2 linked regions of the Eleftheria terrae genome follow. The protein of the gene in region 1 interacts with the protein of each later gene in a pairwise test. Links are inferred from orthologs where the notes say so. Each region holds a gene or a part of one and is shown on either strand. Other genes may lie near its edges.

What was found. Proteins that work in one complex are often made in the same cells at the same time.
Region 2: the proteins of acpP (region 1) and ybgC interact in binary tests that used the Escherichia coli proteins (3 or more experiments, as listed by UniProt). The link is inferred for Eleftheria terrae from one-to-one orthologs.

What each region holds. Positions count from the first base shown.
Region 1 is NZ_CP106951.1:2,178,289-2,186,040, reverse strand. Bases 2,842-5,802 are described here. They hold acpP (acyl carrier protein), read left to right. Parts: upstream 2,842-4,182; coding sequence 4,183-4,422; downstream 4,423-5,802. Other genes in these bases: N7L95_RS09495 (hypothetical protein), read left to right, coding at 5,735-5,802; fabF (beta-ketoacyl-ACP synthase II), read left to right, coding at 4,463-5,707; fabG (3-oxoacyl-ACP reductase FabG), read left to right, coding at 3,308-4,057; fabD (ACP S-malonyltransferase), read left to right, coding at 2,842-3,311. Outside these bases: rpmF (50S ribosomal protein L32), read left to right, coding at 1-47; phosphate acyltransferase PlsX, read left to right, coding at 221-1,330; N7L95_RS09520 (beta-ketoacyl-ACP synthase III), read left to right, coding at 1,327-2,319; more of fabD, read left to right, coding at 2,373-2,841; more of N7L95_RS09495, read left to right, coding at 5,803-6,235; RNA polymerase sigma factor RpoE, read left to right, coding at 6,225-6,830; N7L95_RS09485 (sigma-E factor negative regulatory protein), read left to right, coding at 6,846-7,547; N7L95_RS09480 (MucB/RseB C-terminal domain-containing protein), read left to right, coding at 7,572-7,752. UniProt on the Escherichia coli protein: Carrier of the growing fatty acid chain in fatty acid biosynthesis.
Region 2 is NZ_CP106951.1:4,876,331-4,880,347, forward strand. What follows is about bases 1,175-4,017. They hold ybgC (tol-pal system-associated acyl-CoA thioesterase), read right to left. Parts: upstream 2,886-4,017; coding sequence 2,463-2,885; downstream 1,175-2,462. Other genes in these bases: tolA (cell envelope integrity protein TolA), read right to left, coding at 1,175-1,320; N7L95_RS21795 (biopolymer transporter ExbD), read right to left, coding at 1,327-1,752; tolQ (protein TolQ), read right to left, coding at 1,762-2,466; N7L95_RS21810 (TssQ family T6SS-associated lipoprotein), read right to left, coding at 3,037-3,489; N7L95_RS21815 (serine/threonine-protein kinase), read right to left, coding at 3,486-4,017. Also shown: N7L95_RS21785 (DinB family protein), read left to right, coding at 1-330; more of tolA, read right to left, coding at 409-1,174.

The DNA of each region.
Region 1 (7,752 bases):
GTTTCTACCGCGGTCGCAAGGTCCTCAAGACCAAGGCTGACGCCTGATCCGTGCGATCGGGGCGGCGGGTCGGCCTGCCGGAGCATGCGGCCTTTGAGGCGATGTTTCAGCGGGTCGCTGCCTGTTGCAGTCCTTGCTTTGGTGGGCCCGGCGAGCGCTGCTCGGGGCGCGGCGGGGTGGGCCTGAGGGCCGACCTTTTCCGGTATCTCCGGTTCCAGCGATGAATTCCTCTGCTGATGTTTCTCCGCGGGCAATGCGTTCCGTGCGCATTGCCGTGGACTGCATGGGTGGCGACTTTGGTCCGTCGGTGACCCTGCCTGCCTGCGAAGCCTTCCTGCGCGCGCATCCCGGTGTCGAGCTGATCCTGGTCGGCCGCCCCGAGGCGTTGGCGCTTGCGCGGGGCTGGGCGCGTTGCACTGTGGTCGCGGCCAGTGAAGTGGTCGAGATGGACGATCCCGTCGAGGTGGCCCTGCGCCGCAAGAAGGATTCGTCCATGCGTGTCGCCATCACCCAGGTCAAGCCGGGTGAGGGCGGTGCCACGGCGGCCGACGCTTGCGTCTCTGCCGGCAACACTGGCGCCCTGATGGCGGTGTCCCGCTATCTATTGAAGACGCTGGACGGCATCGACCGACCCGCCATTGCCACCGTGATGCCGAACCAAAAGGACGGCTACACCACGGTGCTGGACCTGGGCGCCAATGTCGATTGCGAGCCGCACCACCTGCTGCAGTTTGCCCTGATGGGCAGTGCGCTGGTGGCCGCCGTCGAAGGCAAGGCCAGTCCGACGGTCGGCCTGCTGAACATCGGCGAAGAGGCGATCAAGGGCAGCGACACGATCAAGCGTGCCGGGGAGTTGCTGCGTTCGGTGGCCGAGGCCGGTCATGTGAACTTCTACGGCAACGTCGAGGGCAACGACATCTTCAAGGGCACCACCGACATCGTCGTTTGCGACGGCTTCGTCGGCAATGTGGTGCTGAAGGCCTCCGAGGGCCTGGCGTCGATGCTGTCGAGCTTCATCAAGCAGGAATTCACCCGCAACGTCTTCACCAAGCTGGCTGCCATCGTCGCGCTGCCGGTGTTGAAGCACTTCAAGAATCGCGTCGATTACCGACGCTACAACGGCGCGGCGCTGCTGGGTCTGCGTGGGCTGGTCTTCAAGAGCCATGGCTCGGCAGACGCCTTCGCTTTCGAGCAAGCCTTGAATCGGGCGTATGATGCGGCCCGAAACCGGTTGCTCGACCGGGTGCATGACCAGATCCTGGAGACTCTGCAGGCCTTGCCGTCATCGGCGGCTGCAGAGGATCCGGTACGGGTCGCCTCTACTGCATGACCGTTTCTTCATCTTCCATATATTCCCGCATCGCCGGCACCGGCAGCTATCTGCCGCCCAAGCGTGTCAGCAATGCGGACTTCGCGGCCGACCTCGCCAAGCGGGGCATCGAGACGTCCGACGAGTGGATCGTCGAGCGCACCGGCATCCGTGCCCGCTACTTCGCCGAGCCGAGCGTCGCCTCCAGTGACCTGGCCACGCAGGCGGCCCGTCATGCGCTGGAAGCCGCAGGCGTCAGCGCCGCGGACATCGACCTGATCATCGTCGCGACTTCCACGCCGGACATGATCTTTCCGTCCACCGCCTGTCTGGTGCAGCAGAAGCTCGGGGTGCACGGTTGTGCCGCCTTCGACGTGCAGGCGGTCTGCTCGGGCTTCGTCTACGCACTGACGGTGGCCGACTCGATGATCAAGTCGGGCGCGGCACGCAAGGCGCTTGTGATCGGTGCCGAGGTCTTCTCGCGCATCCTGGACTTCAACGACCGCACCACCTGCGTGCTGTTCGGCGATGGTGCGGGGGCGGTGGTGCTGGAAGCCAGCACTGCACCTGGCCTGTTGGCCAGCGAGTTGCACGCGGACGGCCGCCATGTCGGCATCCTGTGCACGCCCGGCACGGTGGCCGGGGGCGCGGTGCTCGGTGATCCCCTGCTCAAGATGGACGGGCAGGCCGTGTTCAAGCTGGCCGTTGGCGTGCTGGAGCAGGTGGCGCGTTCCGTGCTCGAGAAGGCGGGCCGCACCGAAGCGGACATCGACTGGCTGATTCCGCACCAGGCGAACATCCGCATCATGCAAGGCACCGCCAAGAAGCTCAAGCTGCCGATGGACAAGCTCGTGGCCACGGTGGACGAACATGGCAACACCTCGGCTGCCTCGATTCCGTTGGCCCTCGACCATGCCGTGCGCGGCGGCCGCATCCGGCGCGGCGACACCGTGATGCTGGAAGGTGTCGGCGGTGGCTTCACCTGGGGAGCGGTGCTGCTCGATTTCTGAGCCGGACCCCGCCTCCATCTTTCATCCCGCTCCGATTCAACGACTGAACCGAGATGAGTCCATTCGCCTTCGTGTTTCCCGGCCAGGGATCGCAATCCGTCGGCATGCTCGATGCCTGGGGCGACCACCCGGCCGTGCGTGAGACCCTGCAGGAAGCCTCCGACGCCCTGGGGCAAGACATCGCGCAGCTGATCGCGCAAGGCCCCAAGGAATCGCTCGACCTCACCACCAACACGCAGCCGGTCATGCTGACCGCGGGCATCGCCTGCTACCGCGCCTGGCTGGCGGAAACCGGCTTGCGCCCGGCCATCATGGCCGGCCACTCGCTCGGCGAGTACACCGCACTGGTGGCCGCCGGCACGCTGGCGCTGGCCGATGCGCTGCCGCTCGTGCGCTTCCGCGCCCAGGCGATGCAGGAAGCAGTGCCGGTGGGCACAGGCGGCATGGCAGCCATCCTCGGCCTTGACGCCGCGCTGGTGCGTGAGGGGTGTGCCGAGGCGGCCGCTGCCGTCGGCGAAGCCGTCGAGGCGGTCAATTTCAACGATCCCAAGCAGACGGTGATCGCCGGTACCAAGGCAGCGGTCGAGAAGGCGTGCGAGGTGCTGAAGGCCAAGGGAGCCAAGCGTGCGTTGCCGCTGCCGGTGTCCGCGCCTTTCCATTCCAGCCTGATGGAGCCGGCCGCCGTGCGGCTGCGCGAACGGCTGGCAAGCACCAACTTCAATGCGGGCGGCATCGACGTCCTCAACAATGTGGACGTGCGGATCGAGACCGAGCCGGCCGCCATCCGCGATGCACTGTATCGTCAGGCCTATGGCGCGGTGCGCTGGGTGGAGACCATCCAGGCGCTCAAGGCCCGTGGCCTTCGACAGGTGTACGAATGCGGTCCGGGCAAGGTCCTGGCCGGCATGGTGAAACGCATCGATGCCGAGCTGACCACCGGCACGGTCTATGACCCGGCGTCGCTCGCCGAGGTGAAGGGGGGGCTGCAATGAACGAAATCGACAGCACCGGCCAGGTGGCGCTGGTCACCGGCGCAACACGCGGCATCGGCCGCGCCATTGCGCTGGAGCTCGCGCGCAAGGGCATGAAGGTGGTGGGCACGGCGACGTCCGAGGCCGGCGCAGCGACCATTGGCGACACGCTCGGCGCCTTTGCCGGCTGCCGGGGCCTGTGCCTGAACGTCAACGACGCCGCGGGCGTCGAGGCGGCCGTCGATGGCATCGTCAAGGAATTCGGCGCGCTGCATGTGCTGGTGAACAATGCCGGCATCACGCGCGACACCCTGTCGATGCGCATGAAGGACGATGACTGGGACGCGGTCCTCGACACCAACCTGAAGGCGGTGTTCCGCCTGAGCCGTGCAGTGATCCGGCCGATGATGAAGCAACGCTACGGGCGCATCGTCAACATCACGTCGGTGGTGGGCGCAAGCGGCAACCCCGGCCAGGCCAACTACGCAGCGGCCAAGGCCGGCGTGGCAGGCATGACGCGCTCGCTGGCGCGTGAGCTGGGCAGCCGAGGCATCACCGTGAACTGTGTCGCGCCCGGCTTCATCGAGACCGACATGACCAAGGCCCTGTCGCAGCAGCAGACTGAAGCGCTGATGGGGCAGATTCCGCTGGGCCGGCTCGGCCGTGCCGAGGACATCGCACATGCGGTGGCCTTCCTCGCGTCGCCGCAGGCCGGTTACGTGACGGGCACCGAGTTGCACGTCAACGGCGGGATGTACATGAACTGAGCGCCGCAACGCGGCGCCGAACCGGCTAGAGCCCGTCCGGGTTCACGGCTTGACGGAGCACTTCGAGCTGCCTCCGCATCGGCCGTAAAATCACGGGCTGTTTTTGAAAACCTCCTGGAGGAGTCATGAGCGATATCGAAGCACGCGTCAAAAAGATCATTGCCGAGCAACTCGGCGTGGCTGAGGGCGAAGTCACCAACGAGAAGGCATTCGTGGCCGACCTGGGCGCCGATTCGCTGGACACCGTCGAGCTCGTGATGGCTCTCGAAGACGAATTCGGCATCGAGATCCCCGACGAAGAGGCAGAGAAGATCACCACGGTGCAACTCGCCATCGACTACGCCCTGAAGCACCAGAAGGCCTGATCGGCCCCCTGGTTCCCGACCGAACAGAGTATTCCAGCGCATGAGCCGTCGTCGTGTCGTCGTGACCGGCCTGGGCCTTGTCACCCCCGTGGGCAACACGGTGGCCGAGTCCTGGTCCAATCTCCTTGCTGGCAAGTCCGGCATCGACAGCATTTCCAAGTTCGATGCCAGCAGCCTCTCCTGCCGTTTCGCGGGTGAGGTGAGGGGCTTCAACATCGAGGACTACATCCCGGGCAAGGACGCCCGCCACATGGACACCTTCATCCATTACGGATTGGCGGCTTCCATACAGGCGGTGCGGGACAGCGGCCTGCCCACCGGCGATGCACTGAGCGAGGAACTGGCTGAGCGCATCGGCTGCCTGGTCGGGTCGGGCATCGGCGGCCTGCCGATGATCGAGGAAACCCACGCCGAGATGACCAACCGCGGCCCGCGGCGCATCTCGCCGTTTTTCGTGCCGGCGTCCATCATCAACATGATCTCCGGGCATGTGTCGATCCAGTACGGCTTCAAGGGGCCGAATCTGGCGATCGTGACCGCCTGCACGACCGGCCTGCATTGCATTGGCGAGGCAGGCCGCCTGATTGAATACGGTGACGCCGACGTGATGATCGCCGGCGGCGCCGAATCCACCGTTTCGCCCCTGGGCGTGGGTGGCTTCGCGGCTGCACGGGCCCTGTCGACCCGCAATGACGATCCCAAGACGGCTTCGCGCCCCTGGGACAAGGACCGCGACGGCTTCGTGCTAGGCGAGGGTGCCGGCGTGCTGGTGCTCGAAGAATACGAGCACGCAAAGAAGCGCGGCGCCAAGATCTACGCCGAGCTGTCCGGCTTTGGCATGAGCGCCGATGCCTTCCACATGACGGCGCCCGACGTGGAGGGCCCGCGCCGGGCCATGCAGGCGGCACTGCGCAACTCCGGCATCAATGCCGACCAGGTGCAGTACCTGAATGCGCACGGCACGTCCACACCGCTGGGCGACGTCAACGAGACCAATGCCATCAAGGCGGCGTTTGGCGATGCTGCCCGCAGCCTGGTGGTGAACTCGACCAAGTCCATGACCGGCCACCTGCTCGGTGGCGCGGGGGGCATCGAGTCGGCCTTCACGGTGCTGGCCCTGCATCACCAGGTGTCGCCGCCGACCATCAACATCTTCAACCAGGATCCCGAGTGCGACCTGGACTACTGCGCAAACACCGCGCGGGAGATGAAGATCGACGTGGCGCTGAAGAACAACTTTGGTTTCGGTGGCACCAACGGCTCGCTGGTTTTCAAGCGAGTCTGAGGTCGTTTGCCAACAGCGTGCCGCCGCATGCGCACGGCACCTGCACTCGAGCTGACGGTCCAGCCGGGCATCCGTTGCCGGGTGATGGTGTCGGTGCTGGCGCTTGCGGCACTGGCATCTGGCATGGCCTGGCTGTCCGGCGTGTGGCCCCGGATGCCGGCAGGCCTCGGCATGGTGGCGGCTGCGGCGGCGGTCCTGCTGGTGTGCTGGCCGGTGCTCGCCGAGTGGCGCCGGCCCGGCCTGCGCCTCCGCTGGGACGGCGCCTGCTGGCATTGGCAGTCCCTGGCGGAGCCCGATGCTCCGCTGTATCGCGGCCGGGCAGAGGTGGTGGCCGACCTGCAAGGGTGGATGCTGCTGCGGTTGCGGCCCCAGGCCGAACCGGGCCGGGCTCGCGGGCGCGACGCCTGGCTGCCGTTGCAGGCCGCCCAGGCGGGGCTCGCCTGGCATGCCCTGCGCCGTGCGTTATATTCGCCCACTCACGTGGCCGACCCCCTGGCCGCAATGAAGCCCGCAACGGATGAGCGCTGACGCCGATGTCTTGTTGATTGAGCGCGTCAAGCGCGGTGACCAGAAAGCTTTCGAGCTGCTGGTGATCAAGTACCAGCGCAAGATCGAGCGCCTGATCGCCCGCATGGTGCGCGATGCCGACCTGATCCAGGACATTGCCCAGGAAACCTTCATCCGGGCCTACCGGGCTTTGCCGCAGTTCCGTGGTGAGAGCGCGTTCTACACCTGGCTCTACCGCATCGCGGTCAACACCGCGAAGAAGTCGCTGGTCGAACTCAAGCGCGATCCGCTGGTGACCGAGACGGCGTTGTCGTCGGCTGACGACGAAGACGAAACTTCCCGCGTCGAGAACGAACTAAGCGATGGTGAAACACCGGAGGCCGTGCTTGCGAGCAAGGAAATCGCCTCGACGGTGAACGCAGCGATCGAGGCGCTATCCGAGGATCTGCGCCAGGCCATCACCCTGCGCGAGATCGAAGGCCTGAGCTATGACGAGATCGCCGAAGTGATGAATTGCCCGATCGGAACAGTCCGTTCGCGTATCTTTCGTGCCCGCGAGGCCATTGCCGAGCGCTTGCGGCCGCTGTTGGACACGCCGGACGGCAGGCGTTGGTGAGTGAGGAGTGCAGTGATGTCTATGGATCGATTGCGAGTAGGCGGCCTGAGCGCCGAAGCCCGTGAACGCCTTTCGGCGCTGAGCGACGGCGAGGCTTCGGCCGACGAACTGCACCTGGCCTTGTCGGCCTGGCGGGACGATGCGCGTGCGCGCGCCGGAACCTGTGAAACCTGGCATGCCTATCACCTGATCGGCGACGTGATGCGCTCGGAAGACCTCTGCGGCAGCGGCCGGGACGACGTCTTCCTCAGCCGCCTGCGCGAGCGGCTGGCCGCAGAACCGGTGGTGGTCGCCCCCATGGCGGCCCCGGTGGCGGCGCAGCCCCAGCTGCTTCAGCCGTCGGTGCAGGTCGCCAACGGCACCCCGGTGCCGGCGCGGCGCCGATCCTGGGTGGCGCCGATGGCCACCGTGGCAGGTGTGATGGCGGTGGCTGGTGTGCTGGTCGTGACCCGGCTGTCGGTGCCCCCGGGGGCCGGCGAGGGTGCGCAACTGGCGCAAGCTTCGTCGGCCGCGTCGGCGCTCCAGCCGGTGGCGCTGTCGGCCTCGGCATCGGCCGATGCCGCCGAGCCTGCCCTCATCGTTGGCAATGGCGCGCTGCTGCGCGATGCCCGGCTCGACCAATACCTGAACGCGCACAAGGAATTCGCCGGCAGTTCCGCACTCGGTGTGCCGTCCGGGTTCCTGCGCAGCTCCACCTATGAAGGTCCGAAGCGCTGAATGATCCCTATGCAAGCGAGCCCGATGCAAGCGCGACGCTGGTTCGCTCCCTGGCTCTGCCTGGGGATGGCCGCCTTCATGAGCTTCCAGGCCCTGGCGCAGACCCAGGACGTTCCCGTGCAGCGGGCGGAAGTGCGCAGCTGGCTGCTGCGCATCCATGAAGCGGCCCAGCAGCGCAACTTCCGTGGCACCTTCGTCGTCAGCG
Region 2 (4,017 bases), 2.7 Mb from region 1 along the record:
CTGACGATGCTGGACGACACCGTCCTTTCGCTGCCGCCCTTCACCGGGCTCAACATGCAGCTGTATGACGATTTCGCGGCGATGCAGGGGCACCGGGTGCGTGTGGATGCTGCCATCGAGGCCTTCAGCCTCTGGCTGACGCCGCAGCGCGTGTCGCAGACCCTGACCTACACCACCAGTACCGGCCTGGCTCGCAGCCATCCGGCCTGGGAGGCACTGAGTCATTTCTTCAATCACCAGACGCACCACCGAGGCCAGGTGACGACCCTGCTGATGCAGGCGGGGGTGGACCCCGGCACGACCGACCTGCTGGCCTTGCTCAACCCCTGAGCGGCAAGAGGGCGGCCGGCGGGTGCGGCAGGCGGCCCGGCAGCCGCCCGCGTCGCCGCCTGGCCGGCGGCGCCGGGCTCACATGTCGCGCGGCCTGAAGGTCAGCAGCAGCGGCGAAGGCACCCGCCCGTTTTCGTCACGCGGCAGCGTCTGCGTCTTGTCAATGGCGCGCAGCACCGCCTGGTCCCACTCGGGGTTGCCGCTGGACTTCACCAGCCGCGAGCCGAGGATGGTGCCGTTGGGCGCGGCCTTCACCTCCACCTCGGCGGCGGGATTGCCCACGGTGGTGTCGGCGTAGACGATGTTGGGCAGGATGCGGGCCTTGAGCTTGCCGGCATAGCCGGCCGACGGCCCGCCCGCGCTCAGGCCTCCGTTCGCGGCTCCCTGCTCGGCGCTGCCGGTACCGGCCTCCGCCTGCAGGCGTTTCAGCCGTTCGCTGCGCTGCGCCTGCAGGCGCTTGTCCTGCTCTTCGCGGCGCTGCTTCGCTTCCTGGGTCTTGCGGTCGGCCTCCTCGCGCTTCTTGCGTTCGGCCTCGGCCAGTTCGCGCTTGCGCTCGGCGTCCTTGCGCTCCTGCTCGGCCTTCTCCCGGCGTTCCTGCTCGCGCTGCTTGCGTTCCCGCTCCTCCTCCTGCTCGCGCTCGCGGGCCTCTTCGCGGCGCTTCTTCTCGCGCTCCTTCTCCAGCGCGATCTCGGCCTGCCGGTCGGGTTCCACCTTGGGCTCCGGCTTGGGCTCGGGTTGCGGCTGCGGTGTGGGCTCCGGGCGGGTGTCGGGCGGCGGAGGCGGGGGTTCGGGGGCTGGCGCGGCGGCCTGGGGCACGGCGGCCCACAGTTCGGCTTCTACCGCCGCTGGCTCGCTGGAGCGCCAGTTCAGGCCCAGCGCCAGCCCGCCGATCAGCAGGCCGTGCATCACCAGGGCCAGCAGCAGGCCCGAGCCGCGCCGGTCGGGCGGGCGGGGCAGCAAATCGTCGCGTTCGGCGGTGACCTGGTTCATCGCGCCTCAGCCCGTGGTCTTGACCGACAGGCCGACCCGCTGCACGCCGGCCCGGCGCAGCTTGTCCATGACCTTGACGACGGCCTCGTACTTGACGGCCTTGTCGGCCGAGATCACCACCGGCGCGCCTTCCACACCCTGCAGCGCGTCCTTGACTTCATCGGCCACCGCATTGAGCGTGGTGTCACCGCTGTCCTTGCCGTTGACTCTGAGCTTGAGCGTCTCGTCGGCACGCACGACCACTTCCACCACCCGCTCGGGTGTGTTGGCAGCCTTGCCCACCGAGGGCACGTCGATCATGCCGGTGGTCATCATCGGGGCGCTGACCATGAAGATGATCAGCAGCACCAGCATCACGTCGATGAAGGGCACCATGTTGATTTCGCTGATGGTGCGGCGGCGCGATCCGCCGCGGGGGCTGACGGCTGGCATCGGCGGTCCTCAGTGGCCGGCCGGCCCGGCAACGCCCGGGGTGTGGCCGATGTTGCGGTGCAGGATGTTGGAGAACTCCTCGATGAAGGTCTCCAGCTTGATCGCGACGCGGTCGATGTCGCGGGCGTAGCGGTTGTAGGCCACCACCGCCGGGATGGCGGCGAACAGGCCGATGGCCGTGGCCACCAGCGCTTCTGCGATGCCGGGGGCGACGGTGGCGAGCGTGACCTGCTGCATGTTCGCCAGCCCGGTGAAGGCGTGCATGATCCCCCAGACGGTGCCGAACAGGCCGACGTAGGGCGCGACCGAGCCGACGGTGGCGAGGAAGGACAGGTGCGATTCCACCGCGTCCATCTCGCGCTGGAAGCTGGCCCGCATGGCGCGTCGTGCGCCGTCGAGCAGGGCGCCGGCATCGCTGACCCGGCGGTCGCGCAGCTTCAGGAACTCGCGCATGCCCGAGGCGAAGATGCGCTCCATCGGGCCGCCCTTGACCGGGCTGTCGGAGGCCAGCGTGTAGAGGTCGTTGAGGTTGCGGCCCGACCAGAACTCGCGCTCGAAGTCGTCATTGAGCCCGCGCACGCGGCCCAGGCCGAAGTACTTGCCGAAGATCACCGTCCAGCTGGCGAGCGACATCAGCATCAGCAAGGCCATCACGATCTGCACCACCAGGCTGGCGTGCAGGATCAGTTGGAAGATGGACAGGTCCTGGTTCATGTAGTTGTTTCCTGGAGTAGTTCTGCTGGAATGCGTCGCGGCCTGAAGCTGTGCGCATCGACGCAGCCGATTTTGATATCGCCCTCGGCCACGATGGTTCCCTGGCGCAGCGCGCGCTGCACGAACTGCAGCGAGGCCTGGGCCGCGTGGCGCACTTCCACCGAGATGTCGAGCCGGTCGTCGAGCCGGGCCGGCTGCAGGTAGCGCACCGCCGTCTGCACGACGACGAACATCAGCCCCGCCTCCTGGCGCAGCCGCTGTTGCTCGAAGCCCCGTGCGCGCAGCCACTCGGTGCGTGCTCGCTCGAAGAACTTCAGGTAGTTGGCGTAGAACACCACGCCACCGGCGTCAGTGTCTTCCCAGTACACCCGCACCGGGAAAGAGAAGGGCGCGGGCGCCGCAGGGGTGGCATCAGGCATGCATCAGGGCGTCGCCGCGGCGCCGGCTGGCGGCGCCGCAGGCGCGGTTCGCGTGGCAATCGGAAAGCCGCGATTATCGCCGCAGCCGCTCCACCCGGGGCAGCGCGCCCAGGCTGCCGGCCAGCCCTCTGGTCCGGCCGGCAGCGCCGCCTCAGCGCTGGCTGCGCACGAACACCGGCCCCCACAGCGGGTGTCCGGCTTCCGACTTGCTGAGCGTGAAGCCCGGGTCGGCCCGCCGCGCCGAGCGGAAGGCGCTTTCGCACTGCGCGGTGCGCTGGCTGGTGCAGTAGATGAAGGCCAGGTACTTGTAGGCCGTGGCGCGGTCGCGCGACGAGGCCAGGCCGGCTTGCAGGGCACGGTTGAGCTGGCGCTCGGCGTCGCCGTACTGGGCGTCGTCATAGGCCCGCATGCCGCTCAGCAGCGCGCGCTCGGCCGGTCGCTCCATCAGCTCGCTCACGCTGGGCGCCGGTGCATGTGCCGGCGGCGGGCTGGCCGGTGCGGGGGTGGCGGGCGCCGGGGCGCGTGACGCAGGGGCCGGCATCAGTTCTGCGCAGCCGGCGAGCAAGGCGCAGAGGGCGCCGAGGACGTACAGCGTTCGTCTCATGATCCAAACTTGTGCCGGATGGTCAGCGGCTGGCCAGCAGTGACCGTCACGGTGGTGGTGAAGGGCGGGAACTCGTCGTTGCGGATCGTGATCGTGTGGCGGCCTTCGGCCAGCACCAGCCGGTTCAGCGGCGGTACCGTGCCGGTAGCCACGCCGTCGACCTCCACATGCCCCCAGGGGCTGACCGCCAGGTTGACCTGGCCGCTCTGGGCCGGGTTGCGGCGCGTCTCCGCCGGTACCGAGGCGGCCGCGGATGCGGCGGCCGCCGCCGTGGTGGCCGGCGCCGGGCCGAGCAAGGTTTCGAACGGGTCGAGTGTGGCAGCCGCCGGCACCTGGGCCGGTGCCGGAGCTGGCACGGGCGCCGGCGCCGACGGTGCAGCGGCCAGCACCTGTGATGCCGCCGGTGCTGCCGACGGCAGCGGCCCGCTGGCGGGCGACAGGAAATCAGTGAGGTTGATGGCCACTGCCGCCACCACCGCGCCGGTGGCCAGCCCGCCCAGCGCCCAGCGCCGGCGCAGCTTGCGGCGC